2 linked regions of the Promicromonospora sukumoe genome follow. The protein of the gene in region 2 interacts with the protein of the main gene of each other region in a pairwise test. Links are inferred from orthologs where the notes say so. Each region holds a gene or a part of one and is shown on either strand. Other genes may lie near its edges. The genes, in order: FHX71_RS01420 and ctaD.

What was found.
Region 1: the proteins of ctaD (region 2) and FHX71_RS01420 interact in binary tests that used the Escherichia coli proteins (3 or more experiments, as listed by UniProt). The link is inferred for Promicromonospora sukumoe from one-to-one orthologs.

The regions. Positions count from the first base shown.
Region 1 is NZ_JACGWV010000001.1:299,262-314,322, forward strand. The notes cover bases 5,942-8,734. They hold FHX71_RS01420 (pyridoxal phosphate-dependent aminotransferase), read right to left. Parts: upstream 8,073-8,734; coding sequence 6,810-8,072; downstream 5,942-6,809. Other genes in these bases: FHX71_RS01410 (LysR family transcriptional regulator ArgP), read right to left, coding at 5,942-6,095; FHX71_RS01415 (LysE/ArgO family amino acid transporter), read left to right, coding at 6,186-6,803; FHX71_RS01425 (hypothetical protein), read left to right, coding at 8,253-8,618. Also shown: FHX71_RS01390 (esterase-like activity of phytase family protein), read left to right, coding at 1-1,603; FHX71_RS01395 (LCP family protein), read left to right, coding at 1,656-2,897; FHX71_RS01400 (LCP family protein), read left to right, coding at 2,993-4,393; FHX71_RS01405 (LysE/ArgO family amino acid transporter), read right to left, coding at 4,466-5,071; more of FHX71_RS01410, read right to left, coding at 5,169-5,941; FHX71_RS01430 (hypothetical protein), read left to right, coding at 9,241-10,962; FHX71_RS29905 (tetratricopeptide repeat protein), read right to left, coding at 11,196-12,599; FHX71_RS01440 (AlbA family DNA-binding domain-containing protein), read left to right, coding at 13,997-15,061. UniProt on the Escherichia coli protein: Shows aminotransferase activity with methionine and histidine as substrates, and to a lesser extent also with phenylalanine.
Region 2 is NZ_JACGWV010000001.1:3,422,281-3,437,547, forward strand. What follows is about bases 5,043-8,041. They hold ctaD (aa3-type cytochrome oxidase subunit I), read right to left. Parts: upstream 7,450-8,041; coding sequence 5,635-7,449; downstream 5,043-5,634. Other genes in these bases: trpD (anthranilate phosphoribosyltransferase), read left to right, coding at 5,043-5,146; FHX71_RS15160 (cytochrome c oxidase subunit 4), read right to left, coding at 5,237-5,638; ctaC (aa3-type cytochrome oxidase subunit II), read right to left, coding at 7,449-8,041. Also shown: qcrB (cytochrome bc1 complex cytochrome b subunit), read right to left, coding at 1-858; qcrA (cytochrome bc1 complex Rieske iron-sulfur subunit), read right to left, coding at 855-1,925; qcrC (cytochrome bc1 complex diheme cytochrome c subunit), read right to left, coding at 1,922-2,701; ctaE (aa3-type cytochrome oxidase subunit III), read right to left, coding at 2,807-3,460; FHX71_RS15150 (response regulator), read left to right, coding at 3,639-4,100; more of trpD, read left to right, coding at 4,097-5,042; more of ctaC, read right to left, coding at 8,042-8,372; FHX71_RS15175 (cysteine desulfurase family protein), read left to right, coding at 8,643-9,914; FHX71_RS15180 (sulfurtransferase TusA family protein), read left to right, coding at 9,975-10,289; iron-sulfur cluster insertion protein ErpA, read right to left, coding at 10,632-10,985; FHX71_RS15190 (hypothetical protein), read right to left, coding at 11,157-11,735; quinolinate synthase NadA, read left to right, coding at 11,777-12,991; FHX71_RS15200 (DJ-1/PfpI family protein), read left to right, coding at 13,005-13,634; FHX71_RS15205 (acyl-CoA thioesterase), read left to right, coding at 13,666-14,211; FHX71_RS15210 (dipeptidase), read right to left, coding at 14,236-15,267. UniProt on the Escherichia coli protein: Cytochrome bo(3) ubiquinol oxidase is the terminal enzyme in the aerobic respiratory chain of E.coli that predominates when cells are grown at high aeration.

The sequences.
Region 1 (15,061 bases), 3.1 Mb from region 2 along the record:
CGGCAAGTCGCCGGGCAACCCGTACCTGGAGCCGGGCGAGACGCCCAACGTGGGCAGCAGCCGCGGCTTCGAGGCCATGGCGGGCAGCGGACGCTACCTCTACCCGGTGGTCGAGGGCGCCCTGGCCGACGACGCCGACCCCCGCCGCCGCTGGATCTACCAGTTCGACACCCGCCGCGGCGAGTACACCGGCAAGCGCTGGGCGTACCAGACCGACCAGACGGCGAACGTCATCGGCGACGCCTTCTCGACCGGCCGCGACTCGATGCTGCTCATCGAGCGCGACGACTTCGAGGGCGACCAGTCGGTCACCAAGCGCGTCTACGAGATCGACCTGGGCCGCACGGACCGCGACGGGTTCGTCCGCAAGGAGCTCGTCGTGGACGCGCTGCGGATCGACAACCCGCGCGGCATCGACGCGGGGGAGGGCTACGGCCTCGGCGAGACGTTCGCCCTGCCCGTGCAGTCCTTCGAGACCGTCCTGTTCGTCGACAAGGACACGCTCCTGATCGGCAACGACAACAACTACCCCGGCAACGACGCGCGGGTCACGGGCACCCCGGACGACACCGAGATGGCCCTGGTCGACCTCAGGAAGAAGCGCGTGGCCGACGACGGCGTCACCGTCGTCGGGCACCGCGGGGCCTCGGGCTACCGGCCCGAGCACACGCTCGCCGCGTACGAGACCGCGATCAACCAGTGCGCCGACTACATCGAGCCCGACGTGGTCTCCACGAAGGACGGCGTGCTGGTCGCCCGGCACGAGAACGAGATCAGCGGCACCACCGACGTCGCCACCCACGCCGAGTTCGCCGGCCGTCGCACCACCAAGACGATCGACGGCGCCCGGATCACCGGCTGGTTCACCGAGGACTTCACGCTCGCCGAGCTGCGCACCCTGCGCGCCAAGGAGCGACTGCCGCAGGTCCGGCCCCAGAACACCGCGTTCGACGGGCTCTACCTGATCCCGACGCTCGACGAGGTGCTCGACCTGGCCCGCAACAGCCGCACCTGCGACGGCGCGCCCGTCGGCGTCTACCCGGAGACCAAGCACCCCACCTACTTCGACTCCGTGGGCCTCTCCCTGGAGGAGCCGCTGGTGGCCGAGCTGCGCCGCAACGGGTTCGACCGCCGGGACGCCCCGGTGATCGTGCAGTCCTTCGAGGTCGGCAACCTCCAGGAGCTCGACGAGCTCACCGACGTGCCGCTCGGCCAGCTCATCAGCAGCAGCGGCGCGCCCTACGACCTCGTAGCCGACGGCGACCCGCGCACCTACGCCGACCTCGTCACCCGCCAGGGGCTCCGCGAGATCGCGACCTACGCCGACGGCATCGGCTCCGAGAAGAACGTGCTGATCCCGCGGAACGCCGACGGCACGCTCGCCGCGCCCAGCAGCGTGATCCGCGACGCCCACCGCGCGGGCCTGGACGTCCACGCCTGGACGTTCCGCCGGGAGAACCAGTTCCTCGCCGCCGAGTTCCGCTCCTCGGCAGACCCGAACGGGATCGGTGACCTGGTGGGTGAGATCGAGGTGTTCCTTGATGCCGGTCTGGACGGATTCTTCTCGGACAACCCGGACCTCGGCGACGCCGCGGTGAGCTGACCGCGGACCACTTAACAGGCCCCGTGCCGGGGTACATGCTTATGCTCCCTATGTGCCCCGGCACCTCCGTCACCAGCGCAGTCATCGCGCCGCGCGCGCCGCGGCGCTCGTCGTCGTCGGCGCGCTGGCCCTCGTGGCAGCCGGCGGCGCCGCCGCCTATCTCGACCTGAAGCAGCAGATCGGCGTCAGCGACGTGTCCGGTCTCGTCAAGGGGCCGACGCCGTCCGCCGACCCCGACGACCCCTTCACCGGCCGCAGCCTGAACATCCTGGTCATGGGCACCGACCTGCGCGGCGGCGAGAACACGAAGATCGCCGGCGAGGGCGACGGCGGCATGCGGTCGGACACCACGATGCTGGTGCACGTCTCGGGCGACCGGTCCCGCATGGAGGTGGTCTCGATCCCGCGCGACTCGCTGGTCGACATCCCGTCGTGCAAGCTGCCCGACGGCAGCGAGTCCGGCGCCACCTACGGCATGTTCAACAGCGCGTTCACGATCGGCGGCGGCGCCGAGGAGGACCTCACCTACGCCGCCGCCTGCACCATCTCCGCCGTGCAGACCCTCACGGGCGTCCCCGTCACCAATCACATGGTCGTCAAGATGGACGGCGTGGTCGAGGTCGTCGAGGCGCTCGGCGGGGTGCGCATGTGCCTGCCCGAGCCGCTCGTCCAGAACCCGGCGTACGGCCGCTTCGAGCTGCCCGCCGGCGAGCAGACCCTCGACGGCCGCCAGGCCATCGGGTTCCTCCGGGCCCGGCACGGCACCGGCCTGGGCCTGGAGCAGGGCAGCGACCTCACCCGGATCGAACGGCAGCAGGCGTTCGTCGACGCGCTCGTCCGCCAGATCCTGGACCAGAACGTCGTGACCAACTCCCCGCGGCTGTACCGGACCATCGAGGCGGTGCTCCGCGCCATCTCTGCCGACCCCGGGCTGGCCGACCCCGCGGCGCTCGCGGGCCTCGCCTTCAGCATCCGCGACATCGATCCCTCCGAGATCGTGTTCACCGAGCTGCCCGTGGTCGCCGCCCCGACCGACCCCAACCGGGTGGTCTGGACCGAGGACGCCGCGGCGATCTGGGAGCGCCTCGCGGCCGACGAGCCGCCACCCGGGCACAAGTCCTCGGGTTCGGGCGGCGGCTCGTCGGACAAGCCGTCCCGGGAGACGTCCGGCGGCGCCTCGGACGAGGCCACGGACGAGGCCACGAGCCGGGGGACCGACGGCGCGACGTCGCCGTCGGACACCCCCAGCCCGTCACCCTCGCCCTCGCTGCTGCCGGGCGTCTGCGCCGACTGAACCACGGCCCGGGCCCCTGGCACGGGCTGGACGCTTCCTGTGAACCGGGCGACTTAGTTACACGATTGTCGCACTGAGGCTCTACCCTCCGATGCGTGGCGAGTGACTTCTGGACGGCAGTGCGACCTGTCGGCGAGATAATTCCCGGGGTTCCCCGACATGCGCGCTCGGGGGAGCGCCAGCCGCGCCACGTGCGCAGCTGGCGCAAGGCGTTCGTGGTCCGCACCGCCGCGATGAGCGTCATCGGGGTGATGGCGTTCGGCTCCGCCGCGGCGGCGACGGCGTACCACAACGCGATCTCGCAGATCGACGTCCAGGACCTGGACGGCCTGGTCACCGAGGTCGTCGAGCCGAAGGACCCGTCCGACCCGTTCAAGGACGAGCCGGTCAACCTGCTGCTCATGGGCACCGACATCCGGGACGGCTCGAACGCGGACATCGGCGGCGTCGTCGACGGCATGCGCTCCGACACCACGATGCTGGTGCACATCTCGGCGGACCGGCAGTGGATGGAGATCGTGTCCCTGCCCCGCGACACCTTCGTGGACATCCCCTCGTGCAAGCTCCCCGACGGCAGCCAGTCGCAGCCCTACCGGGACAAGTTCAACGCCTCGTTCACCGTCGGCAGCGGCGGCACGGATCTCAAGCACGCCGCCGCCTGCACCATCAACACGGTCAACGCGATCACCGGCATCACGGTGACCAACCACGCCGTCGTCAAGATGAACGGCGTGATCGACGTCGTCGACGCGATCGGCGGCGTGAAGATGTGCCTGCCGGAGGCGCTGCACGGTGACCCGCGGTCCGCGCGGATCGACCTGCCTGCCGGCGAGAACCGGCTGGACGGCAAGACCGCCATCCAGTTCCTGCGCGTCCGCAAGGGCACCGGCATGGGCCTGGAGATGGGCAGCGACCTGACCCGCATCGAGCGGCAGCAGGCGTTCATCAACGCGACGTTCCGCCAGATCCTGTCCGCCGAGACGCTCGCGGACCCGACCAAGACGTTCCGGCTGATCAACGCGGCCCTCGGCTCGCTGAGCGCCGACCCGGCGATCGCCAACCCGGGCAGCGTGGCCGGCCTGGCCTGGTCGCTGCGCGAGATCGAGAAGCGCAACATCATCATGACCAAGGTCCCGGTGTACGACACCACCGAGAACGGCGTCAGCGGGCTCGGCTGGGGCCCGGAGTCCGCGGAGATCTTCGCGCGCGTCGCCGCCGACGAGCCGCCGGACGACGTCGTCCTGGAGGAGCCGGAGCCGTCCGCCTCGCCGAGCGGGAGCGGTGCGGCCGAGGGGGGCTCCGGCGACGCCGGGGGCTCCGAGGGTGACGCCGGAGGCACGGAGGGCGACGCGGGTGGCGACGGCGGCGAGATGGCCGACGCCGGGGACGGCGCGACCGAGGGCGACACCGCGGACGGCGCCACCGGCGGCGGCAAGCCGACCAAGCCGAAGCCCAGCCCGAGCCCCGAGGTGCTGCTCGACGGCGTCTGCGCCTGACGTGTCAGACCTACAGGTCACCCGGGTGACCTGTAGGTCTGACAACTCGCTGGGGTGGCGCGAGCGGCTGGGTCAGGCGCCCAGGATCAGCGTGGCGGCCACGGCCACCATGGTCAGGGCGACCACGCTGTCCAGGACCCGCCAGGCGCCGGGCTTCTCCAGCAGCGGCGCGAGGTAGCGCGCCCCGTAGCCCAGAGCGACGAACCACGCGGTGCTGGCCAGGCAGGCGCCGAGCCCGAACCACCACCGGTCGTCGCCGTGCGTCGCGGCGAGCCCGCCCACGAGCACCACGGTGTCGAGGTAGACGTGGGGGTTCAGCCAGGTCAGCGCGAGCGTGGTGGCGACGGCGGCGCCCACGGTCCGCGAGGTCATGCTGTGCCGCCCCATGACGACCTGCTGGCCCTTCCACGCGCGCCGGGCGGCCATGCCGCCGTAGGCCAGCACGACGACGGCGCCCGCCCACCGGGCGATCTCGACCACCGTGGGGAAGCTCTGGATCAGCGTGCCGAGCCCGCCGACCCCGGCCGAGATGAGCACGAAGTCGCTGACGGCGCAGATGCCGGCGACGAGGCCCACGTGCTCCCTGCGCAGGCCCTGGCGGAGGACGAAGATGTTCTGGGCGCCGACGGCGACGATGAGCGAGAGGCCGAAGGCCATCCCGGCAAGCGCGGAGAGCATTCCTGAACCGTAGGAAGTCGGACAGGGGATGTCCGGTTCATGATCCGGAAGTGCGGAAGGACTGGATCAGGGCTAATGATGGGGGTACGTCCAGATTTCACGCCGGGAGCAGTGCTCGTGTTGCTTCTTTTCGCAGCGCCGTGGCGACCCGGTCCAGCACGGCCGAGCGCAGCTTCCACTGCTGCAGGTGGAGCGGGATGTCCAGGACGTAGCCGGGCTCCAGCGGCGTGATGCCGCCGCCGGTGCCGGTGTGCAGCCCGCCGATCGCCGGCCGCTCCAGGAGCATGCCCCAGCCCAGGCCCAGCCGGATGGTCTCCTCGTACTCGACGGTGCTCGGCACGTGGTGCCGCGGCGGCCGGGCTTCCGGCGCCCTGGCGCGCAGGTAGACGTCCTGCAGGTCGTCCGTCCGGTCGAAGACGACGACGGGCGCGGCGTCGAGGGCCTCCGGCGTCGGGCCGTGGGGGAACCAGCGCGCCGCGAAGGCGCGCGTGCACGCGGGGCGGTAACGCATGGTCCCGAGCGGCGTGCTGCGGCAGCCCTGCACCTGCGCCGTCTGCGAGGTGACCGCCGCCATCACCACGCCCTCGCGGAGCAGGTCGGCGGTGCGGCTGTCGTCGGCGCGGTGCATGTCGAACGTGACGCCCTCGACCTGGGCGAGCGCGGGCATCACCCAGGTGGCCAGGGAGTCGGCGCTCACGGCCAGGGGCACCGTGACGAGGCGGCCGGGCGCGCCGTCGTCCGCGTCCTCGGGCGGGTCGTCGGCGCCGTGCGCGCCCAGCTCCGCGGCCACCTCCGCGCCGAGCAGCTCGGTCTGCCGGGCGAGGCGCAGGAGCGCCTGGCCCGACGACGTCGCGACGACCGGCCGGGCCCGCCGCACCAGCACGCTGCCCGCCGCGTTCTCCAGGGCCCGGATGCGCTGGCTCACCGCCGACGGCGTGACGTGCAGGGCCTGGGCCGCGGCGTCGAACGAGCCCTCGGCGACCACGGCGGCCAGCGCCTCGAGCTGGCGGGAGTCCCATCGCATGCGACCAGTGTCGCGCATCTTCAGTTCTGCTAACGCAGCGTGAGAAACATGAACTGGTCTTCACGGGATCGGCTGCCTAGCGTTGAGGGCATGCTCCCCCTGCTCGCCGGACTCGGTTTCGGCCTCTCGCTCATCGTCGCCATCGGGGCCCAGAACGCGTTCGTCCTGCGCCAGGGGCTGCGCAAGGAGCACGTGGGCGTCGTGGCGGCCATCTGCGCGGCGTCCGACGTCGCGCTCTACGCCGCGGGCGCCGCCGGCTTCGGGCCCCTCGTGGAGCGCTGGCCCAACGCCGTCGTCGTCGTGCGCTGGCTGGGCGCCGCCGTCGTGCTCGGGTACGGGGCCATGGCCGCCTGGCGGGCGGTCAAGGGGGACACGACCCTCGCCGCGGCCGACGACGGCGCCCTCGGCGACGGACCCGGCCGCCGCCTCAAGCCCGTGGTCCTCACGGCGCTCGCTCTGACCTGGCTGAACCCCCACGTCTACCTCGACACGATCGTGCTGCAGGGCTCGGTCGCCGCCACCTACGGCGACACGCGCTGGTGGTTCTCCGCGGGCGCGATGATCTCCAGCGTCGCCTGGTTCGCCGCCCTCGCCTACGGCGCCCGGCTGCTCGCCCCCGTGCTGCGGCGCCCGGGCGCGTGGCGCGTGCTCGACGGCGTGATCGCGCTGATCATGCTGGCCGTCGCGGTCTCCCTGCTGGCGGGGTGAGCCCCGCTAGCTCAGCGGGACTCCCAGGCCGGCCAGCCGGGTCGCGGCGTCGCGCAGCACCTCCTCGCGCTTCACGAAGGTGAACCGCACGTGGTTCGCCAGGGCCTGCGCCGTCGGGGAGCCCGCGCGGCAGAACGCCGACGCCGGGATCGCCACGACGCCCGCCAGCTCGGGCAGCCTGCGGCACAGTTCGACGCCGTCGCGCAGGCCCAGCCGGGCGAGCACGGCCGACGCGTCCGCCATCACGAAGTACGTGCCGGCCGGGCGCGTCACCTCGAAGCCGGCGGTCTCCAGGCCCGCGCACAGCAGGTCGCGGCGGCTCGCGAGGGAGGCGGCCAGGTCGCGGGGCGTGTCGTCGTCGGCCAGGGCCTGCGCGATGGCGGGCTGGAACGGCGCGCCCGACGTGTACGTGAGGTACTGCTTGACCGTGCGCACCGCCGTGACCAGGTCGGCCGGCCCGTGCAACCAGCCCACCTTCCAGCCCGTGAACGAGAACGTCTTGCCCGACGACGAGATGGTCAGCGTGCGCTCCGCCATCCCCGGCAGCGTCGAGACGGGGATGTGCTCCGCGCCGAACGTGAGGTGCTCGTAGACCTCGTCGGTCACCACGATCGCGTCGTGCTCCCGGGCGACCGCGGCGACGGCCTCCAGCTCGTCGCGCGTGAGCACCGTCCCGGTCGGGTTGTGCGGCGAGTTGAGCAGGATCATCCGCAGGCGGTCGGTCGCCGCGGCGCGCAGGGCCTCGACGTCGAGCCGGAAACCGTCCGGTCCCGGCACCAGGGGAGCGGTCACGTGCGTGGCGCCCGACATGCCGATCGCCGCGGCGTGCGAGTCGTAGAACGGCTCCAGCGTGAGCACCTCGTCGCCCGGCCGGGTCAGGGCCAGGACGGACGCCGTCAGCGCCTCGGTGGCACCCGTCGTGACCAGCACCTCGGTGTCGGGGTCGACGTCCAGCCCGTAGTGCCGCTTCTGGTGGTCCGCGACGGCCTGCCGCAGCTCCGGCACGCCGTCCCCGGGGGCGTACTGGTTGCGGCCCGCCTCGATCGCCTGGATCGCGGCCTGCTTCACGTACTCGGGCCCGTCGACGTCGGGGAACCCCTGGCCGAGGTTGATCGCACCCGTGCGGACCGCCAGGGCCGACATCTCGGCGAAGATCGTGACGGCGACGCTGCCGTCGTCGGCCAGCAGCCCGGCGGCGCTCGCGGTGGCCTGCCAGCGGTCCTGGCCGCGGCCGGAGGAGTCGGGACCGGGTGAAGGGTGGGCGTCCATGGGCTAGACGATATCCACCGGCCGTCCACCGTGGGTTCATCCCGGAGCATCCCGGACAACCCTCTTTACCTGCACCTTTGTGGACAACCCTGTGGATTAGGTGGATAACTCCCGGGTCTGGGGAAAGTTATCCACAGGGTGCCAAGCGGAGATGAACGTTTGGACCTAGCGTTGCCGCTCATGGGCGATGAGGGGGCGCGGATTCTCGAGCACGAGGTCCGCGAGCTGGTGCGGCGCAGGGGACTGGACCCGATCGGTGACCGGGCGGGGTTGTCGACCCTGGTCACGGACGCGGTGGGCGACTACGAGACACGGGCGAGCGTCGGCGTGGTGCCGCCGCTCGACGATCCCGGAGCGGCGGCGCGCGCCGTGACCGATGCGGTCGGGGGCTTCGGGCCGCTGCAGCCCTACCTCGACGACCCGGAGATCGAGGAGGTCTGGCTCAACGCCCCGTCACGGGCTGCGAACCTTCTCTCGCAACCGGGTGTCCTGACCCGCGTCACCCTGCTCAGCGAGGGTCGGGCGGTGGGGTCAGTGCTCGATTGATCGCCATTACGAGGCTTAACGAGAAGCGGGGGCGGTCGTCGACGAACTTCCTGATGCGTGCTTCCAGCTCGTCGGGCTCACCTTGCCGGCTTGCCTGAGCGGTAGGTCGAGTGTCGGGCTTGCTGGTTGCGGGTGCGGCTTTGCGCATGATGTCACGTCCTGGCTCGTCGACCGTGGCTTGGCGCCCGGCCTTGATGCCCTGGCCGGGCATGGGTCCCGCCGCCTATGACGGCGAGACCGAAGGACCCCGCGGGGTGCATGGTTCGCGTGCGGGGCCTGCCCCGGTGCGGGGTGACCGTGCCGTCCGAGGTCGTTGTCGGTGGCCTGGAGGGACACCGAGAGGACACGACTTTGACGCGGGAGTGCGCAACTCGCATGCGGTGTCTGGCAGGAGTCTCATGTGCGGCCCCGTGGTGTCCCGTTCGCGCTCCGGTCGTGTCACGTCGGCGCCCGCAAAGCGATCGATGCAAGCGTCGATGCTCGCGAGGTCGCCATGGGTCGGCGAGACCAGTCCTCCCTCGAAGCACCACGCCGAGCGTGCGGCCGGACTGCTGCACCGATGGTTGACGGGTGACTCGCGGCGCCGATCTGCTTGTCAGTGGTCGCGGGTAGCGTCGCTCTCGTGATGATCGACTGGCGGCAGATGGGCCGTGAACGGTTCGACGTGGCTGTTGAGCGGCTCCTGAAAGCGAAGTGGGACGCCGAGCCTGGAGCGACTGCTTTCTCGCCCGACGGGCGCGGTGGTGATGGCGGGGTCGACTTTCAGGCCACGACGGCGCTGGGGGAGCTGACGATCTACCAGTTCAAGTACTACCCGGACGGCGGGCTGGGGGTATCGAGCAGGAAACGGCACATCCGCGCGTCGTTCGACCAGGCAGCACGCCAATGTCCCCAGCGGTGGGTTCTGGTCGTGCCTTGCAAGCTGACACCACCGGAGAGGCTGTTCGTCGAAGGACTCGCCGGTGAGACGGGGCTGCGGATCGAGATTCTCGATCGTGTCGCCCTTGATGATCTGCTCGCCGAGCACGACGGCGTGCGACGGTATCTCGAACGCGATCCGATCCTCGAAGCGGTCGGTGAGTACCAGGTCACGACGGCAGTCCTCAAGGATGGGGACGACCTCGCTGAGCGCGTCCGGCTGCTGGCAGCTCGCGGTGCCGACATGGACCCCTACTGGGCACCAGACTTCCGCATCGAGAACGGCGTCACGACCATCACGCCCCGTCCGAAGTCCCCAGATGCTCCCGAGAAGAGCCCGATCGTCTCCCAGTTCATCCTCGACCCCGAGACTGCCTCGGAGGACGACCGGGCGGCATTTCGGCGGTCGATCGGGTACGGCGTTGGTGAGCCCGTCAAAGTCCCGGTCGTTGCCTCAAAGGTGAGCGGGCCCGCGTTCTTCAGCATGGACGGTCCCGGGATGTTGGCTTTCGAGGCGACGAAGAGCCCGCGGCTCCAGGACCGGTTCTCGATCGAGCTGCGAGACGCGAACGGCGTGCTCGGGGAGCACGACGGTGTCGTGACCCATGCGGGCGCCGGGCCCGAGGGCGGAACTCTGGAGCTGACCTTCTACGGCGGGCTCACGGTCCGCTATCTGGTGCCGCACCACGCCGAGGAACGGGGTACCGCTGAGCTCCATCTGAGTGTGGACGGTCTGATGGTCTCCGATGCGGTCGAGGTGCTGAGACTGCGACGGTCGATCTGCCGCGACGCCCGGCAAATCACTATCCGGCGCGATGGAGAAGTCGCAGCGGCCTTCACCCTCGACGAGTTCGAGGACCCCGTCGACGACGACCTTGAGACAATCGATCAGTTTGTCGCCGACCTCGCAGCCCTTGAAAGGCACCTGGGAGCCCGCAAGCGGATGCCTACCGCCTTCACGACCTACGACCGGGTTCAGGCGCGATTAGCACGCCTGGTCGTCGAAGGTTGCTGTGTCCTGGTCCCGCAGTGGCTGCAGATCCCGATGCGGGTCCACCACGACGACGGCACGACGGCTGAGCTCGGCCGCTTCATAGCCAGCGAGCACTTCATGCGAATCCGGCAGCCAGAGTTCGAAATGAACATCGCTGGCTGGCGGGTGGACATCGGCCCCGTCCATCTCATCTCGCCACGGGTGAGGTTCGCCGAGCAGGGTCGCCTTCTACGGCTGCTGGAGTCCGGCAGCATCGACGGGGAACTGGCCCCGCTTGCCCCAGCGCCGCTTGAGCCGTGGAGACTGACTCGGCTGAGCGAGGGAGACGAGCAAAGCTGGCTTGCACCTGTGGCGTGGAACGCGGTCGGTGTGGACGAGCATCCCGCACTGGCACGAATCCAGGTCATCGAAGAGCAGCGCGGGCCTGTCTGAGGCACCAGTGCAGGTGACTGGACCGGACGGCTGGGGCGCGCATGCAGGGCCCGCATGTTGCTAGGGCGTAGCGTGCCATCGTTCGCCGTGCGACTTCATCCCACCTCCGCCTGCAGACCAGGCACAGGTTCCTTGGCGCTCTCAAGGAGAAATACCCGCCGCCATCGGACGACGCGGGTCAGGGCAACGACGGTGACGAGAACGTCGACGACGATGGTGGACCTGACGGATACCTATAGCGGTTCAACGTCGGTGAATGACCGGACGACGTTCGCGGTCAATTGCGTGTCTGGATGGCTCTCCCCGAGCCTCTTAATGCGCGCTTTCAGTGTGTCAAGCAAGAGGGACATCCCGTCATCAAACTCACCCCTTGAAATGAGAGAAATGGCGTAATAGTGCATGCTCACGAGTGTCTGCGGGTGATCGCATCCGAGAGACTCGACCTTCGCCTGGAAAGTCTCCTCAATCGTGGCCGACGCCCTAGGGTCCATGACTTCTAGGTAGGCCCGGCCGAGATTGGTCTGCACTGCTAGCGTCATGAGGGCCCGCTCTCCTAGGGTCTTACGCCGAATCGAGACGGACCTCTCAAGTAGAGGGATTGCTTTCAGCGGATTGTTGTTCACGAGGTACGCAAATCCGAGACTTCCGAAGATTTCAGCCTGAACCGTGCTGGGTAAATCCTGTGCGATTCTAGTGCCTTTGATAAGTCCTTCGAGGACGCGCACCGCATTGTTAGCCTGTCCGGCCGATCGGTAAGTGTTTGCGAGGCCCAGAATTGTTTCTATATGGAGAGGTGAGAGATGCCCATGCGTCGCTGATGTCTTCTCGGCAAGGCTCCTGTAGGCGGTAATAGCAGAACTCTTCTCGCCCAATGCGAGGAGGCAATGTGCCGCGTGAGTCGATGTAGCGATGGCAACTAAGTCCGCGCGCTCTGACTGGATCTTATCGAGAGCAGAGGCGACCGCTGTCCCGATGTTCAACGAAGTTTGAAAATTGCCATCCGCGAACTCGAATTTCGCGACCGACAGTCGCAGTTCTCCAAGTTCAACTAGCAGATCGTCGCCGATGTCAAGTTCGCACGCATTGCTCCAAAGTGCGGCTGCAAGCGAGGCTGCGTAGCGCCCATCTTGCGTCGGTGGGCCAGAATGCCAAGCGCCCTCCGGTAGCCAATTTGCGTTCCGGATCATTCTTATTGCAGCCGAGGTCGCTTCTCTCACCTCGCTGGGTGACAAATTCTCGCGAGAAGCCGTAGTAGTTATATCGTTCAAAGTAATCGATTCTGTGCCAGAGTTCCAACTAGCTAGCGACCACGATGGAAACAGCCCCAATACGGCTCCTGCGCCCGGTGAAGCATCGATCTGTGAAGCCATCAGGAGCGATCTCCGAATTGGGGCTGGTGAGTAGAGTGAGAATGTGGCGAGCAATTCGTGGCCGTTCATCCCGTCCAAAAGCTGGGCTTGGTTTGCTCGGCTAAAGGCGTTGATCGAGTGAAGCACTCCGGAAATTGCAGGACTCTCGACACCAAGCAGACCAATGTTGTGCAGCGAAGCCAGAATGGGCTGGTTGGCAAATTGGGTGCAATACTCTCGAATTTTGATCCGATCGTGACGGATTACGGCGGTGGATTGCGCGAGCACGACCGGGAGTTTTCCGACGGTTCTGACCAGGTGGCGCGCGTCCTCGCGAGATTCTCCCGGTAGGCGGCGGCTCACATATCGATTCGCTTGCCTGTCGGTAAAACCTGATATCTGGATTCCAGACCCTTGATGTGTGATTCCTTCGAAGGTAGTTGTGACGATCGTTGTGACGTTCCCGAATCCAGGTGCCCATCGTTGGACGGCGGCAGGGTCAGTTGCGCCATCTAGGATGAGTAGGCATCGTCGCGAGCTTGACTGGAGATGGTCGCGCAGAAGACGGGCTGAAACTTCAGCTTCTCTGTCAGGGCTGACTAGTTCCAGAGCTTGTGCGACGCGAGTGTATGTGGCAACTATTGAATACTCTGATGCTGCTGGAACCCAGATGATGACCTTAAATCGTCGACGACTCATTCGTGCGAATGCTGCTGCTTTTTGTGATTTACCCGATCCGCTTGGACCGTAGAGAACGACGAGTCTTCGCCGCGCTAAATGGGTCATTAGAATCCATGAGGGTAGGGACGCGATCCAGTTGGGCGAACGAAGTGGCATTTCTCCGAATCGCATGGGGTAGGACCGCTTTTGGTCCGCGGCGCCTGACAGGAGATGCAGGATAACGCTCAGGAGAACGACTCCTGTGAGGATGGCCCATATCGTTGGAGCCTTCGTCAATTGTGAAACTTGATGCGGCAGCTGGTCGGATCCTCTGTTGATGAGGATGCCCGCGAGTATCTCAAGTGCGATAATGGCGGTCGTGATGACGCCTCGCCTTGGGCTCCTCTCCTCAGGCACGATAGGAGCTCAGAGCTGGATCGCCGATAAGGGTGGCAGTGATTCTTTGCATGGTGCGTCGGGGTGATTCCATGATTGATTCCCCAGGGCTCCGCGCAGTTCCTGTCGCATCTACATCAAGTACGTCTCGGTGAGGCCACGCTCTCCCCGCCGGGCCACAGGGCCCACCTCGTATCAGCCCGCAGGATGACGCAGTGCGGTCCGGCGATACATGGACCTTGAGTAGGTGGAGGGTCCTGGCGGCACGCCAAGCTGGCCTGTATCCCGTCTGGCGAGCGAGCATGAACGTGGCTTCGTTCATCACGTCCCGCCCTCCGGAGTCCTCTTGTGGGCTTCGACGGTACCGATGAAAGCGACAAAGCACGCTCCGGGCAGCGGGTGAACGTGCAGGGGCGCGCTCTCCTGCTACTGGTTACGCCGAGGAATTCGAGGCCATCACAGGGGTGCCTGGGCTTGGACCGGCGCAGCGGCATGCGGCCAGCATGCGGGCGGGAGCGTGTGATCGGGTGGTGGTCCGAGGGGCAGCTGGAGCTGGAACGGCTGTCGGGATGTCTGTCGGTCACTAAAAGTAGGGTCGGCCTGCACGAGCACTCTTGATGGAGGTCATGGTGACGTTCAGCGCACTGCACAAGTACCTGGGGCACAAGCCCGGTCCGGTAACGGGCGAGCTGGTGGCAACGGCTGTGGCGGAGCATCTCGTCGAGACCAGCGATCTGGACTGGAAGCGTGAGCTGCCCCCGGAGAAGGGCGCCTCCGGCAGCGACTTTCCGAAGGACGTCGCGGCGATGGCCAACAGTGGCGGTGGCACGATCGTCTTCGGGGTGTCCGAGGTGCAGAAGGCTGCGACCGGTCGGCGCGACGTTGGCGAGCTCACCGAGCGGCATGAGCGTGCGCTGCGCAGCGCTGCAGTCACGGCAATCATGCCGCCGATCTTCGGGCTGGGGATTTACCGTGTCGGGGTCGGAGGGGAGCGCGCCGTTGTGGTCGTCGTGCCGCCGTCGGTGGACGGCCCGCACCTTATCTACAAGAACGACCTCTTCGGCGCTCCGGTCCGCAACGACTCCGACACCGTGTGGATGAAGGAGCGGCAGATCGAAGCGATGTACCGCGCACGGCTCGACGAGCGTCGCCACGCCGGCGAGGCACTCGGCAGACTCTACGACGACACAGCAGTAGGTCATGATCTTGCCGAGCGTGCGTGGTTCATCGGGGTGGCGCATCCCAGAATCCCTGATGTTGCAACAGAACGGCCTGCTCGCGAGCAGGCAGGTGTGGTCTTCGACCGAGCGGCGACGCTCACCCTCGGGTGGTCGGACCGCACCGGCATCCATCCGTTGGAGAACGTCACGCTGAACAACCCCCGGCCAGGCCTACGTCGGTGGACTGCTCCGAACAAGGCGACCAGCGACCGACAGCGATTCCGCCAGGCATGGGCATCGATCCATCACGACGGGTCGGTCAGCATCGCAGCCGCGGTCGGCGGCCCGCCGATCAACGGTGAGCACGAGTCGTTGCCGGGCAGCCGGGTGCCGTCCAGATCGATCGAGGCTGCGGTCTCTGACCTCGTTGCCTTGATCGCGGCCGTGGTCGAAAGCCGTGGCGGGGCCTGGGAGTACGAAGTCAACGTCGGGGTCGAGTATCAGGGGGCAGAACCGATGGTCATCCAGACCACC
Region 2 (15,267 bases):
CATGAGCACGAGCACGCCGAACACGATGAAGAAGTTGCCGGTCATCTTGGCGACGTACACCGGCAGCGCCGGGTAGCCCACCACGTTCTTGTCGGTGCGGCCACCACCCGGGTACTGGGTGTGCTTCTGCAGCACCATGAGGAACAGGTGCAGCGCGATGAGCGCGAGCAGGATGCCCGGCACCACGAAGATGTGCAGCGTGAACAGGCGCGGCACGATGTGGTGCCCCGGGAACTCGCCGCCGAAGATCATGTAGGACATGAACGAGCCGAGCACCGGGATCGACTTGACCACGCCGTCGGTGATGCGCAGGCCGTTGCCGGACAGCACGTCGTCGGGCAGCGAGTAGCCGGTGAAGCCGGCCGCCAGGCCCAGGATCATGAGCAGGATGCCGACGATCCAGTTGATCTCACGCGGCTTGCGGAACGCGCCGGTGAAGAACACGCGCATCATGTGCACCACGATCGAGGCCATGAAGATCAGGGCCGACCAGTGGTGGATCTGCCGCATCAGCAGACCGCCGCGCACCTCGAAGGACATCTCGAGGGTCGAGGCGAACGCCACGGACATGAGCTGCCCCTGCATGCTCGCCGGGTGCTCGCCCTCGTAGTGCTCCAGCGCCATCGACGGCTCGAAGAACATCGTCAGGAAGAAGCCCGAGATGATCAGCACCACGAACGAGAACAGCGCGATCTCGCCGAGCATGAAGGACCAGTGGTCCGGGAAGACCTTGCGCGCGAACTCCTTGACGGCGACGCCGATGGAGGTGCGCTGGTCGAGGTAGTCCGCGGCCTTGCCGACGGTCGTCGTCGGCTTGGCCGGTGCCTCGTTCTTGGTGTCGTGGGTCGCGGTGCTCACTTCAGGCGCTCCCAGAAGCTCGGGCCGATGGGCTCGGCGAAGTCTTGCTGCGCCACGAGGTAGCCCTCGTCGTCGACCGTGATCGGCAGCTGCGGCAGCCGGCGGTTAGCCGGGCCGAAGACGACCTTCGCGCTGTCCGCGATGTCGAACGTCGACTGGTGGCAGGGGCACAGCAGGTGGTGGGTCTGCTGCTCGTAGAGCGCCACCGGGCAGCCCACGTGCGTGCAGATCTTCGAGTAGGCGACGATGCCCTCGTGCGACCAGGTCTCGCCGGGCGGGGACTGGTCGGTCCGGAGGTCCTCCGGGTTCAGGCGGACCATGAGGACGACGGCCTTGGACTTCTCGTTGATCCAGTCGTGCGTCTCGCGGTACGCCTCGGTGGTCTCCGGGACGACGTGGAAGACGGAGCCCACGGTGACGTCGGCGGCCTTGATGGGCCGGCCCGAGGGGTCGATCGCCAGGCGCATGCCCGACTTCCACATGGTGTGCTTGAACTTGGAGATGTTCCAGTCGCCACCCACCGAGCCGATGAGCGGCACCGCGATGGCCAGCGGGAACAGGGCCAGCGCGCCGAAGAAGGCGCCCTTGAGCACACCACGGCGGCCGACGACGCCGGAGTCGCCCAGCCCCTCGTTCAGGTCGCGGACCGCGATGGCGCGGTCTTCCTCGTTCGTCGCGAGCGAGTGACGCTCCTGGACCATCTCCTTGTCGCCCATGAGCGACTTGGCCCAGTGGATGCCGGCGACGCCGATACCGAGCAGGGAGAGCGCGAGGCCCAGACCGATGAGCAGGGTCGACAGGCGGACGCCCGACGTCGTGCCGTCCGGCGGGACCATCACGTAGGCGACGATCGAGCCGATCGTGCCGAGGATGGACAGGACGAACAGGATCGTGACGGTCCGCTCGGCGCGCTTGGCGGCGCGCGGGTCGGTGTCCGTCAGGCGGTGCTTGTGCTCCGGGACGCCCGGGTCGGGAAACCGCTCCGGGTGGCCGACGGCGGTGCCCGTCTCGGGGGTGACCGCCACCTCGTGCGAGGTGTCGGCGGGGTTGTTCTGGTTCTCGCTCACGAGGACTTCGCTCCGATCCACACGGCTGCGCCGATGAGCAGGCCCAGGCCGATCACGAAGGCCCAGAGGCCTTCGGACACCGGGCCGAGGGCGCCGAGCGCGTTACCGCCGGCCGAACCCTCGCGCTGCTCGACGAGGAACGACACGATGTCGCGCTTCTCGTCCGGCGTGATGTTCGCGTCGTTGAACACCGGCATCGACTGCGGGCCGGTGAGCATCGCCTGGTAGATGTTCCGCTCCGACGTCTCCCACAGCGCGGGGGCGAACTTGCCCTCCGAGAGGGCGCCACCGGCGCCCACGGCGTTGTGGCACATGGCGCAGTTGGTGCGGAACAGGGCCATGCCGTTCGAGGCGTCGCCCTTCGAGGCGTCGACCTGCTCGTCCGTCGGGATGGCCGGGCCTGCGCCCAGCGAGGAGACGTACGCGGCCAGCGCCGCGGTCTGCTCGGCGTCGAACTGCGGCGGCTTGGCCTCCGCCTGCGGGCCGTTCATCTGCATCGGCATGCGGCCGGTCGACACCTGGAAGTCGACGGCGGCAGCGCCGACGCCTACCAGGGACGGCACGCCTGCGGTGCCCTCGGCGTTCGCGCCGTGGCACGTCGCGCAGTTGGCCTGGAACAGCTTCTTACCGGTCTCGATGTCCGCGGTGCTGACGGTCTCGGCCTTAGCCGTGCTCGGAGCCAGGGCGGCGTAGACGCCGCCCGTGGTCAGCAGCGCCAGCAGCAGGAGGACGACCGGCGCCAGCCGGTGATGCCTGCGGGCGGCGAGTGCCTTCACGAAAATTTCCTCGTCTCGCTGTGAGTGTTGAGCTTCTCTGTCATGAACCTATGCCACCGCACGTGGCCGTGTGGCACGGACGCCCTGGGGCGACCGTGCGAACGGTCAGCGCAGCAGGTAGATCACCGCGAACAGCGCGATCCACACCACGTCGACGAAGTGCCAGTAGTAGGACGTGACGATCGTGGTGGTGGCCTCGTGGTGACCGAAGCGCTTGGCGGCGAACGAGCGGCCGAGCACGAAGAGGAAGGCGATCAGACCGCCGGTCACGTGCAGACCGTGGAAGCCGGTCGTCATGTAGAAGACCGAGCCGTACGCGCTGGACGAGATCGTCAGACCCTGGTGCACCAGCTCGGTGTACTCGAAGATCTGACCACCGATGAAGAACGCGCCCATCAGGTAGGTCATCGTCAGCCACTCGTGCATGCCCCAGGTCCAGAACTGGTAGAGCTTCCCGGAGCGCGACGGCTTGAACTGCTCGGCCTTGAAGACCGCCCACTGGCAGGTGAAGGAGGACAGCACCAGGACGATCGTGTTGATCGTCGAGAAGGTGATGTTCAGCTTGTCCGCCTGCAGCGCCCACTCCTCGGCCGGCATCGTCTGCCGGACCGTGAAGTACATCGCGAAGAGCGCTGCGAAGAACATGAGCTCGCTCGCGAGCCAGACAATCGTCCCGACCGAGACCGGGTTCGGACGATTGACTGTCACGTGCTGGTGCGTGGGGGTGGCTGCAGCCGTTGCGGTCGACACGACAGCCATTATGGCCGACGTTGGAGCGTCCCGAACGCCGAAGAGCCGCGGACACTCGCGTCGAATCTCACAAAGTCCTTTCATCGCCCTACCGGTGCCCTCACTTGCTGACGTGATCCAGCAGATCGCCATGAAAAGGGAGTGGACATATCTGCCGCCGAGGCAGTCTCTGTGCCACGATCGACGCATGACCGGCATGACGACGGATGTGACCAGCGCAGGTTCGAGCGGTACGGCTTCCGGCAGCTCCGCGCCGGGCCCGCGAGTCCTCCTGTACAGCGACGACCGCACGGTGCGCGAGCAGGTACGCCTCGCCGTCGGGCCGCGCCTGCACGCGGGCGCGCCCACCATCGAGTGGGCCGAGGCCGCCACCGCGACCGCCGTGGTGGACCAGGCCGACAACGAGAAGTGGGACCTGCTCGTCCTCGACGGTGAGGCCGACCAGACGGGCGGCATGGGCCTGTGCCGCCAGCTCAAGAACGAGATCTACGAGTGCCCTCCGGTGCTCGTGCTGACGGGGCGCCCGGCCGACGCCTGGCTCGCGACCTGGTCGCTGGCCGACGGCGTCGTGGCGCGCCCGCTCGACGCCGTCAAGGTCCAGGAGGCCGTGGCCCACCTGCTCGCCCCCGCGACGGCGGGTACCGCGTGAACCTCGAGGCACCCACGTGGTCCGGTCTGCTCGCCGGGCTCATGACCGGCACCGACCTGAGCCAGCAGGAGGCCCGCTGGGCGATGGACCGGGTGATGACCGGTGAGGTCTCCCCCGTCCAGCTCGCCGGCTTCCTGGTGGCGCTGCGGGCCAAGGGCGAGACCGTCGAGGAGCTCTCGGGCCTGACCGACTCGATGGTCGAGCACGCCGTGCGCATCGAGGTGCCCGGGCCCTCGGTGGACATCGTGGGTACCGGCGGCGACCGTGCGCACACGGTGAACATCTCCACGATGGCCTCCGTGGTCATCGCGGGTGCCGGCCTGCGCGTCGTGAAGCACGGCAACCGGGCGGCGTCGTCGTCGTCGGGCAGCGCGGACGTGCTGGAGGAGCTCGGCATCCGCCTGGACCACCCGCCGAAGCGCGTCGCGCGCATCGCGCGCGAGGCGGGCATCACCTTCTGCTTCGCCGCGGCCTTCCACCCGTCCATGCGCCACGCGGGCGTGACCCGCAAGGAGCTGGGCGTGCCCACGGCCTTCAACTTCCTGGGCCCGCTCACCAACCCGGCCCAGCCGCGCGCGGCCGCCGTCGGCTGCGCGGACGCGCGGATGGCGCCGCTGATGGCGGGCGTGTTCGCCGAGCGGGGCAAGTCCGCGCTGGTGTTCCGCGGGGACGAGGGCCTGGACGAGCTCGCCGCGACCGCGGGCGCCACCGTCTGGGAGGTGTCCGGGGGCACGGTCACCGAGCACCGCATCGACCCCGCCGAGGACCTGGGCCTCACCCGCATCAAGGTCGAGGACCTGCGCGGCCACGACGCCGCCTACAACGCGGGCGTCGCCCGGGCGGTGCTCGCGGGCGAGGACGGCCCGGTCCGCGAGACCGTGCTGCTCAACGCCGCCTCCGGCCTCGTCGCCGACGGCACGCTGCCCGGCACGGGCTCCGGGACGCTCGTGGAGCGGCTCACCGCGGGCATCGGCCTCGCGGCGCAGGCCGTGGACTCCGGGGCCGCCCAGGCCACCCTGGACCGCTGGATCGCGGCCAGCCGGTAGCCGGCACCGCCGAGATAGAACCGTGGCGAGATAGAACTGGGGCCGGACCACCGATCGGTGGTCCGGCCCCAGTTCTATCTCGGCGAAGCGTCAGTGCGAGTGGATGCCTCGCGAGTACTCGAACACCCAGCCCACCAGCGCGATGATCGCCACGCAGAAGCCGATGTAGAGCACCCACCAGCCCACGGCCAGGCCGAGGAAGCAGATCGCGGCGGAGCCGGCGATCGCGAGCGGCCACCAGCTCCAGGGCGCGTACACACCCTGGTCACCGGCGGCGTCCTCGATGTTGCCGTTCGGGTCGTCCTCGGGCCGGGCGTCGATGCGCCGGGCCGTCAGGGCCAGGTACGCACCGATCATCGCGACCAGGCCACCGACGAGCGGCATGCCCAGGAAGCCGACCGGCTCGTGCCAGTCCGTCATGAAGCCGTAGACGACCCCGGCCAGGACGAAGAAGGGCGTGCCCCAGAGGAACAGCCGTGCCTCGATCTTCACTTGCTGGTCCCCTCGTCCGGCTTGTCCACGATGGTCGTGCTGCTCTGACCCGAGTCGCCCGTACCGTTCGCGGCGCGCTGCTGGGCCTGCTTGTCCTGACCGCGGCGGTCGGCCTCGCCGTAGATGTTGTCGAGCACGCCGCGGTTGTACTCCGGGTGCTCCATCGCGACGACCTCAGGGTGGTGCAGGTCGAACGCCGGCGACTCCGAGCGGATGCGCGGGAGCGAGGAGAAGTTGTGCCGCGGCGGTGGGCAGGACGTGGCCCACTCCAGGGAGCGGCCGTAGCCCCACGGGTCGTCGACCGTCACCTTGGGCGCCTTGCGCCAGGTGATGTAGACGTTCCAGAGGAACGGCAGGGTCGACGCGGCGAGGATGAACGCGCCGATCGTGGACACCTGGTTCTCCCAGGTGAAGCCCTCCTGCGGCATGTAGTCCGCGTAACGACGCGGCATGCCCTCGACACCCAGCCAGTGCTGGATGAGGAACGTGGTGTGGAAGCCGACGAACAGCATCCAGAAGTGCACCTTGCCCAGGCGCTCCGACAGCATGCGGCCGGTCATCTTGGGCCACCAGAAGTAGAACCCGGCGAACATCGCGAACACGACGGTGCCGAAGACCACGTAGTGGAAGTGCGCGACCACGAAGTACGAGTCGGAGAGCTGGAAGTCCAGGGCGGGGCTCGACAGGATGATGCCGGTCAGGCCACCGAAGAGGAACGTCACCAGGAAGCCGATGGACCAGAGCATCGGCGTCTCGAACGTGAGTTTTCCTCGCCAGAGCGTGCCGATCCAGTTGAAGAACTTCACGCCTGTCGGTACCGCGATGAGCATCGTCATGAACGCGAAGAACGGCAGCAGGACGGCGCCGGTCACGTACATGTGGTGCGCCCACACCGTCACCGACAGCGCGGCGATGGCGATGGTCGCGTAGACCAGGCCCGTGTAGCCGAAGATCGGCTTGCGGCTGAACACCGGGAAGATCTCGGACACGATGCCGAAGAACGGCAGGGCGATGATGTAGACCTCGGGGTGCCCGAAGAACCAGAACAGGTGCTGCCAGAGGATGGCGCCACCGTTCTCGGGGTTGAAGATCTGCGCGTCGAGACGACGGTCGGCACCCAGCGCGAACAGCGCGGCGGCCAGCGGCGGGAAGGCCATCAGCACGAGGAGGCTGGTGACCAGCGTGTTCCAGGTGAAGATCGGCATCCGGAACATGGTCATGCCCGGCGCGCGCATCGTGATGATCGTGGTGATGAAGTTGACCGCACCGAGGATCGTGCCGAAACCGGCCAGTGCCAGGCCGAAGACCCAGAGGTCTCCACCCAACCCTGGACTGTAGGTCGTGGTCGACAGCGGCGCGTACGCGAACCAGCCGAACGACGCGGCACCCTGCGGGGTGAGGAAGCCGGCGGTGGTGATGAGGCCACCGAACAGGAACAGCCAGTAGGCGAACATGTTCAGGCGCGGGAACGCGACGTCGGGCGCGCCGATCTGGAGCGGCATGATCACGTTCGCGAAGCCCGCGAAGAGCGGGGTGGCGAACAGCAGCAGCATCACGGTGCCGTGCATCGTGAAGAGCTGGTTGTACTGCTCCTTGCTCTGCACGAGCTGGATGCCCGGCTCGAACAGCTCCGCCCGGATCAGCAGGGCCATCAGGCCGCCGATGCAGAAGAAGATGAACGACGTGATCAGGTAGAGGTACCCGATCGTCTTGTGGTCAGTGGAGGTGATCCACTTGATGATCGTCCGGCCGAGCGTCTGGCGCCCGGGGGCCAGGCCCGGGATCAGCTCGGTCGTGGTCGCTGCGGCCATCAGTGCCCAGCCTCCTCTTCCGTGGTTTCCGCCGGGTTGTCGACCGGGCCGGCCGTGCGGGCGAGGTCCATGCCGAGCGAGCCGGTCTGCCCCTTCGCCGCGAGATCCGCCATGTGGGCGTCGTACTCCTCGGCGGACACGACCTTCACGTTGAAGAGCATGCCGGAGTGGAACTCACCGCAGAGCTCGGCGCACTTGCCGGCGTACGTGCCCTCGCGGGTCGGCGTCACCTGGAACGTGTTGGTCCGGTTCGGGATCATGTCCTGCTTGTACAGGAACGCGGGGATCCAGAAGGAGTGGATGACGTCGCGCGAGTCGAGGGTGAACTCGACGGTCTCGTTGACCGGCAGGTAGAGCGTCGGGAAGGACGTCGAGGTGCCGACGGCGCCGTCGAGCTCGTCCTCGGCCGTGACGCTGCCGGGGTCCGCCTCGTGCTCGCCGTAGTCGTACACGTCGGCGTCGAGGTAGTTGAAGTCCCAGCTCCACTGCTTGCCGACGACCTGGATGTGCTCGGTCGCGGTGCCGTCGACGGTCTTGATGGCCGTCACGTCGCGGTCGGTATACCAGAACAGCACGAGCACCATGATGATCGGCACGGCCGTGTACATGAGCTCGAGCGGCAGGTGGTAGCGCGTCTGCACCGGGAGCTGGTGGTCGTCCTTGCGCTTCCGGTAGGCCGCGATGCACCACAGCATCAGGCCCCAGGTCACGATGCCCACGGCGAGGGCTGCGATCCACGAGCCCACCCACAGGTCGGTGATGCGACCGGTCTGGTTAGTCACCTCCCCGTCGCTGTAGCCGGGCAGGTATCCGCGCTGGACGGATTCGCTTGCGCAGCCAGAGGCCAGCACTGCGACGGCGACGGCTAGAGCCGACGCACGCAGGATGGCCCGCCGGGTGCGGGTAGGTGACTTCGAGTGCAAGGGAGGCCTTTCACGTCTCGTCCGGCGCGTCGCACCGGTTTCCTCCCGAGCTCCACGCAGAACCTTCGTCCTCGATGGGATGCAGCCTAGCGCGCTCCGGGGCCTGATGATGCCCGGAACGGACCTCGCGGAACGTGACGCACTCCGCACACGGGGCACACGTCGGCGCTGTTCAGGACACCCGCCCAGGTCGTGTCAGAACGATCGCCGCGAGGGCCCGTCACGACAGGTGCGAGGATCAGACGGACGGCACCAGCAGCAGGAGGACGTGTGAGCCACGCCACCCCGGGGAACCCCGGTGAGCCCGGCAGTTCCGGCAGTCTCGGCAGGCCAGGAGGTTCCGGCAGGCCCGGAGGTTCCGGTACCCCGGAGCGGGTCTACCTCGACAACGGCGGGCGCGCCCCGTGGCACCCGCTCGCCCGGCAGGCGTTCGAGCAGGCCCTCGCCGACGGCTGGGCGGACCCCCGCCGCCTGCACGCCGAGGGCCGGCGCGCGGCGCGGCTGCTCGACGGCGCCCGCGAGGCGGTCGCCGCCGTGCTCGGCGCACGCACGCAGGAGGTCCGGTTCACGCCCAGCCACACCGCCTCCCTCCACACGGCGGTCGCGGCGGCCGCGGCTGCCCGACGGCGCGCCGGCTCCGCCGTCGTCGTCAGCGCCGTCGAGCGGGCCGCCGTCCTGCACGCGGCGAGCCTGGCGTCGGGTGGTGCCGGAGGCGCGGGTGTCACGGAAGGTGCGGATGCCGCAGGCAGGCCCGCCGCCCCCGTGCCCGTCGACCGGCTCGGGCGGGTCGACGTGGACGCCATGGTCGCGGCAGTCGGGGCGCCCGGCGTCGCGCTGGCCGCGCTGCAGCACGCGAACGGCGAGGTGGGCACGGTCCAGCCGGTCGGTGCGGTGCACGACGCCGCCCGCGAAGCCGGCGTCCCGCTGCTGGTCGACGCCGGGGCGAGCGTGGGCCACGTCGCGGTGCCCGACACCTGGGACCTGCTGGCCGCGGACCCGGCGGACTGGGGCGGCCCGGCCGGCGTCGGCGTCCTCGCCGTCCGGCACCGGGTGCGCACGGCGCCCGTAGGACCCGAGGACGAGGACCCGTGGGCCCCCGGCGGCGTGAGCGTGCCCCTGGCGTTCGCCGCGGCGGTGGCGCTGCAGGCCGTCGAGTCCGACCGGGTGGCGCAGGAGGCACGTCGTCGGGCACTGGTGGAGCGGGTACGGGCCGAGGTGTCCCGCATCCCCGACGTCGAGGTGGTGGGCGACCCGGACGGACGCCTCCCCCACGTCGCCACGTTCTCGTTCCTCTATGTGGACGGCGAGGCGCTCGTGACGGAGCTGGACAGGCACGGGTTCGCCGTCGGGTCGGGCTCGGCGTGCACCGCGAGCACGCTGGAGCCGTCGCACGTGCTGGCCGCGATGGGCGTGCTCACGCACGGCAACGTGCGGATCGCCCTGGACCGCTCCACCACCGCCGACGAGGTCGAGCGGTTCTGCGCGGTGCTCCCGGGCGCCGTGTCGCGGGTCCGCGAGATGCTCGGCGTCGGCGGCCTGTAACTCTCCCCACGCACGACTCCCTTGCACGTGTCAGACACACAGGTCACTAGAGTGACCTGTGTGTCTGACACGTTGGTGGACGCCCGCGGGCTGCGCTGCCCGCTGCCCGTGATCCGGCTCGCCGCGGCCGCGAAGGGCCTGCCGGCGGGCACCGAGCTGACCGTGCTGTCGACCGACCCCGCCGCCAAGCACGACGTGCCCGCCTGGTGCCGCATGCGCGGCCACGAGCACGTGGCGACCCGCGAGCACCACTCCGGGAGCCCGGGCGAGGAGGGCCGCGATGCCGGAGCCGACAACACGCCCGGCGACGAGGGCTGGGACGAAACCGCCGACGAGGGCTGGGACGGCTGGGCCGTGACCGTCCGCCTCGGCTGACCCTCTCCTTCGAGACCTAAGTTTCTTCGCTCTGGAGCGGCTCAGAGCGAAGAAACTTAGGTCTCGAAGGAGAGGGGACAAACCGCCAGGTATTGAGATCGGTCTTCTGCGTCGAGATCGGTCGATCAACCGACCGATCTCAGTGCAACCGGCCGGTCTCAGTGCATTCGACCGATCTCAGTGCGACCGACCGGTCTCAGTGCATCCGACCGGTCTCGGAGCAACGGACCGATCTCGCACACCCCGCTCCCACCAAAGGAGCCAGGACATCACGAAGGGCCGGTCACCCCGTGGGGTGACCGGCCCTTCGCGCCGAGAACGTCGCTCAGCGGGAGGCTGCGATCAGGAGAACGACCCGCCGCAGGCGCATGCGCTGCCCGCGTTCGGGTTGTCGATCGTGAAGCCCTGCTGCTCGATGGTGTCCTTGAAGTCGATCGTGGCGCCCTCGAGGTACGGCACGCTCATCTTGTCCACGACGACCTCGACGCCGTCGTAGTCGCGCAGAGCGTCCCCGTCGAGCACCCGCTCGTCGAAGTAGAGCTGGTAGATCAGCCCGGAGCAGCCACCCGGCTGCACCGCGACGCGGAGGCGCAGGTCGTCGCGGCCCTCCTGCTCGAGCAGGCTACGGACCTTGCCCGCGGCGACGTCGGTGACGTTGACGCCGTGGGTACCGATGTCCGTGGTGGTGTCGGTCATGTCATCTCCCGATCGTGTTCGACATACCGGTAGTCGATCCTTGAACGTCCCTAACCCATCGGCTGGTCCGTCTGTTCCCGCGTGCCGGTCTGTTCTCAGATCGTACGCCCACGTACCGCGTGCGCCCATCACCGTCCGGGGTGCGGAGCGCCGCCCGCGGGGCCCGCCGGGTCAGCGCGCCCAGCCGGGCGACCAGGTCCGGGCCACGCGGGCGACGTCGCCGTCGGCGACCTCGTGCACCCCGCTGAGGCCCGCCGTCGACCACTCGCGCCTGCTCACCTTGCTGCGCTCCGTGACCACGACCACGGGGACCGCGTGCGGCGCGGCGGCCGCCGCGGCCTCCACGACGACCCCCCGGTGCAGGCCCTCGCCGTCGAGCAGCGTGACGTACGCCACGACGACGTCGGCGCGCGCGGCGGCCTCGGTCAGCGCCGCGCCCTCCGCCCGGGGCAGGGCCGAGGAGGCGGGCCCGGGCGCCGTCGGCCCCGGGTGCGCGAGCCCCGCGTCCTGCGGCCCGACGGCGGCGGGCCGCCCCACCGGGATCGCGGGTCCGGCCAGCAGCACGCCGCGGCTCGCGGCGTCGTCGGGCGGCGGGACAGGCGGACCGCCCGCACGCGCCGCGACGGCCCCGGGTACCCGGACCTCGCGCGCGTCGGTGCCGGCGTGCGGCGCGGCGGCATGCCACGCGGAGGCCAGTCGCTCGGCGTCGGGCAGGGTCTCGGCAAGCAGCAGCACGTGCACGAGACGCATCGTGGCACCGTCCTGACTGCCTGTCACCACCGCGTGTCATGATGGTGACCGTGAGCACCCTGCTGGCTGAATACTCCGGTTTCTCCGAGCCTGCCTCGTCCCCGTTGCTGCTGCTCGGCCAGGGGCGTGACCTGGCCTCCGAGCGCGGCGTGGAGTGCACGGGCGAGCTGCCCGCACCGAGCGACCCGGACCTCGTGGACCGGGCGCGCGCCGCACGGGCCGCGCTGGGCACCCGCGCGTTCGTCCTGGGCCACCACTACCAGCGCGACGAGGTCATCGACTTCGCCGACGTGACCGGTGACTCCTTCAAGCTCGCGCGCGAGGCGGCCGCCCGCCCCGAGGCCGAGTTCATCCTGTTCTGCGGCGTGCACTTCATGGCCGAGAGCGCGGACATCCTCACCTCCGACCAGCAGCAGGTCGTGCTGCCGGACCTCGCGGCCGGCTGCTCGATGGCCGACATGGCCGCGATCGGCCAGGTCGAGGAGGCCTGGGCGGTGCTGCAGGACGTCGGCATCGCGGACTCCACGATCCCCGTGACGTACATGAACTCGTCGGCCGCCATCAAGGCGTTCACCGGGCGGCACGGCGGCACCGTGTGCACCTCCTCCAACGCCGAGGTCGCGCTGCGCTGGGCGTTCGACCAGGTCGGCGGCGTCGACGGCACCGGCAAGGTGCTCTTCCTCCCCGACCAGCACCTGGGCCGCAACACCGCGGTCCTGGAGCTCGCGATGTCGCTGGACGAGTGCGTGGTCTTCGACCCGCGCAAGCCGAACGGCGGGCTGACGGACCAGGAGCTGCGCGACGCGCGGATGATCCTGTGGCGCGGCCACTGCTCGGTGCACGGGCGCTTCTCGGAGCAGAACGTCACCGACATCCGCGCGGCGGTGCCCGGCGTCAACGTCATGGTGCACCCGGAGTGCAAGAACGAGGTCGTCACCGCGGCCGACTACGTGGGCTCGACCGAATACATCATCAAGAAGCTCGAGGCGGCCGAGCCCGGCTCCTCGTGGGCGATCGGCACGGAGCTGAACCTCGTGCGCCGGGTCGCGCGGGCGCACCCCGACAAGCAGGTGCACTACCTCGACTCGACGGTGTGCTTCTGCTCCACCATGAACCGGATCGACCTGCCGCACCTGGTGTGGGCCATGGAGTCGCTCGTGGAGGGGCGCATGGTGAACCGGATCGTCGTGGACGCCGACGACGCCCACTGGGCGCGGGTGGCGCTCGACCAGATGCTGGCCCTTCCCGGAATCTGACCGGGCTGAGCGTGTGAGCGGCAACGGCGGGCTACGGATCGGGATCTTCGTCTTCGACGGGGCGGAGGAGCTCGACGTCGTCGGGCCCTTCGAGGTCTTCGCCGAGTGGGGCTCGCACTCGCAGGTGCGGCCCACCGTGAGCACGTTCTCCTGGGACGGCTCCGGAGTGCGGCTCGCCAAGGGCCTGCGCATCCTGCCCGCGCACGGCGCGGACGACGTCGGGCCGCTGCACGTGCTGGTCTACCCCGGAGGCCTCGGCACCCGGCCGCTGCTGGCCGAGCCGGGGCACCTGGAGTGGCTGCGGCAGATCCGCAGGCAGACCCCGATCATGGCGAGCGTCTGCACGGGCGCCCTGCCGCTGGCCGCGGCCGGGCTGCTCGCGGGGCGGCCGGCCACCACGCACCACGAGCACTACGACGAGCTCACCGACCTGGACCCGAGCGTCCTCGTGGACACCGAGGCGCGGTACGTGGACGACGGCGACGTGGTCACCTCCGCCGGTGTCTCCGCGGGCATCGACATGGCGCTGCACCTGGTCGAACGCCTGGAGACGACGGCGGTGGCCCGGTCGGTGCGCAACGCTATCCAGCACCCGCCGACGGCGCTCGGCGCGCCCGGACCAGGGACCGGACCGGGTATCTGATACTGCCGGTTCCCGGTATAACCTCGGGCACATGGCTCGCATGCTCCAGCTCACCTGGTCCGGACTCTTCCCCCGCAAGGCCCGCCCTGGACAGACGCTGCTCGACCCCTCCGTCACCCGGATGCGCGTCGGGCTCCTGGACCTCGACTCCTACCTGCACGTCAACAACGGCACGTACCTGCAGATGATGGACGTGGCCCGGAACAACCAGATCGCCGACCTCGGCATGTTCCCGGTCGCCAAGCAGAAGGGCTGGGCGCCGGTGGTCGCGGCGTCGACCATGAAGTACCGCCGGTCGCTGCAGCCGTTCGAACGGTTCGAGATCACGACCCGCATCCTGGGCTGGGACGAGCGCGTCTTCTACCTGGAGCAGGTGTTCACGCGCGGCGACAAGCTGTGTGCCCGCGGCATCGTCGCCAGCCGGTTCCTGGACCGCAAGGGCAACCGGATCTCCGCGCTGGACGTGGTGCGGGACGCGACGGGCGAGGACCTGCCCTCCCCCGAGCTGCCCGCCGACGTGGCGGCGTGGGCTCGCGCGCTGGACGTGGCACCGCGCGAGCCCTCCGCCAAGATCTAGCCGGGGCGGGACAGAGCTGAGGGCCTAGAGCCCCTCGCCGATCTTCGTCAGCAGCAGCGCCTCGGCCAGGACGACGTTCCGCAGCTCGCCCAGATGCACCGACTCGTTGGCGCCGTGCGCCCGCGAGTCCGGGTCCTCGACGCCGGTCACGAGGATCGCGGCGTCGGGGAACACCTCGAGCAGGTCCGCGATGAACGGGATGGACCCGCCCACGCCGACGTCGACCGGCGGGGTGCCCCACGCCTCGGCGAAGGCGGCGCGCGCCGCCCGCATGGCGGCCGTGTCGCCCGCGGCGAGGAACGGCTTGCCCTGCTCGCCCGAGCGCCACGTGACCTGCGCGCCGAACGGCGCGTGCTTGGCCACGTGGGCGGCGAGGGCCGCGTCCGCGGCGGCCGGGTCCTGGCCCGGCGCGAGCCGCAGCGAGATCTTGGCCGAGCAGCGCGGCGCGATCGTGTTGGACGCCTCGGCCACCGAGGTGACGTCCATGCCGATGACGGACAGCGCGGGCTTGGCCCACAGGCGACCGGACAGGGTGCCGGTGCCCGCGAGGGACACGCCGTCGAGCAGCGACGAGTCGGCGCGGAACTCGGCCTCGGAGTAGTCGACCTCGGGCTCCGGCGCGCTGACCAGGCCGTCGATCGCGACGTCGCCCGCCTCGTCGTGGAACGTCGCCACCAGCCGGGACATCAGGGTGACGGCGTCCAGCACGGCGCCGCCGAACATGCCGGAGTGCACGGCGTGGTCCAGCACGCGCAGCTCGATCTCGCCGTCGACCAGGCCGCGCAGCGACGTCGTCAGGGCGGGCACGCCCACCTTCCAGTTCGTGGAGTCGGCCACGACGATGACGTCGGCCGCGAGCAGGTCGCGGTACTGCTCCAGGAAGGCCCGGAACGACGGCGAGCCCGACTCCTCCTCGCCCTCCAGGAACACCGTGACGCCGACGGGCAGGTCCGCGCCGTCGGGCAGGCCGAGGGCGCGCAGGGCGCCGAGGTGGGCCACGATGCCCGCCTTGTCGTCGGCGGCGCCGCGGCCGAAGAGGCGCTCCCCCACCTGCGT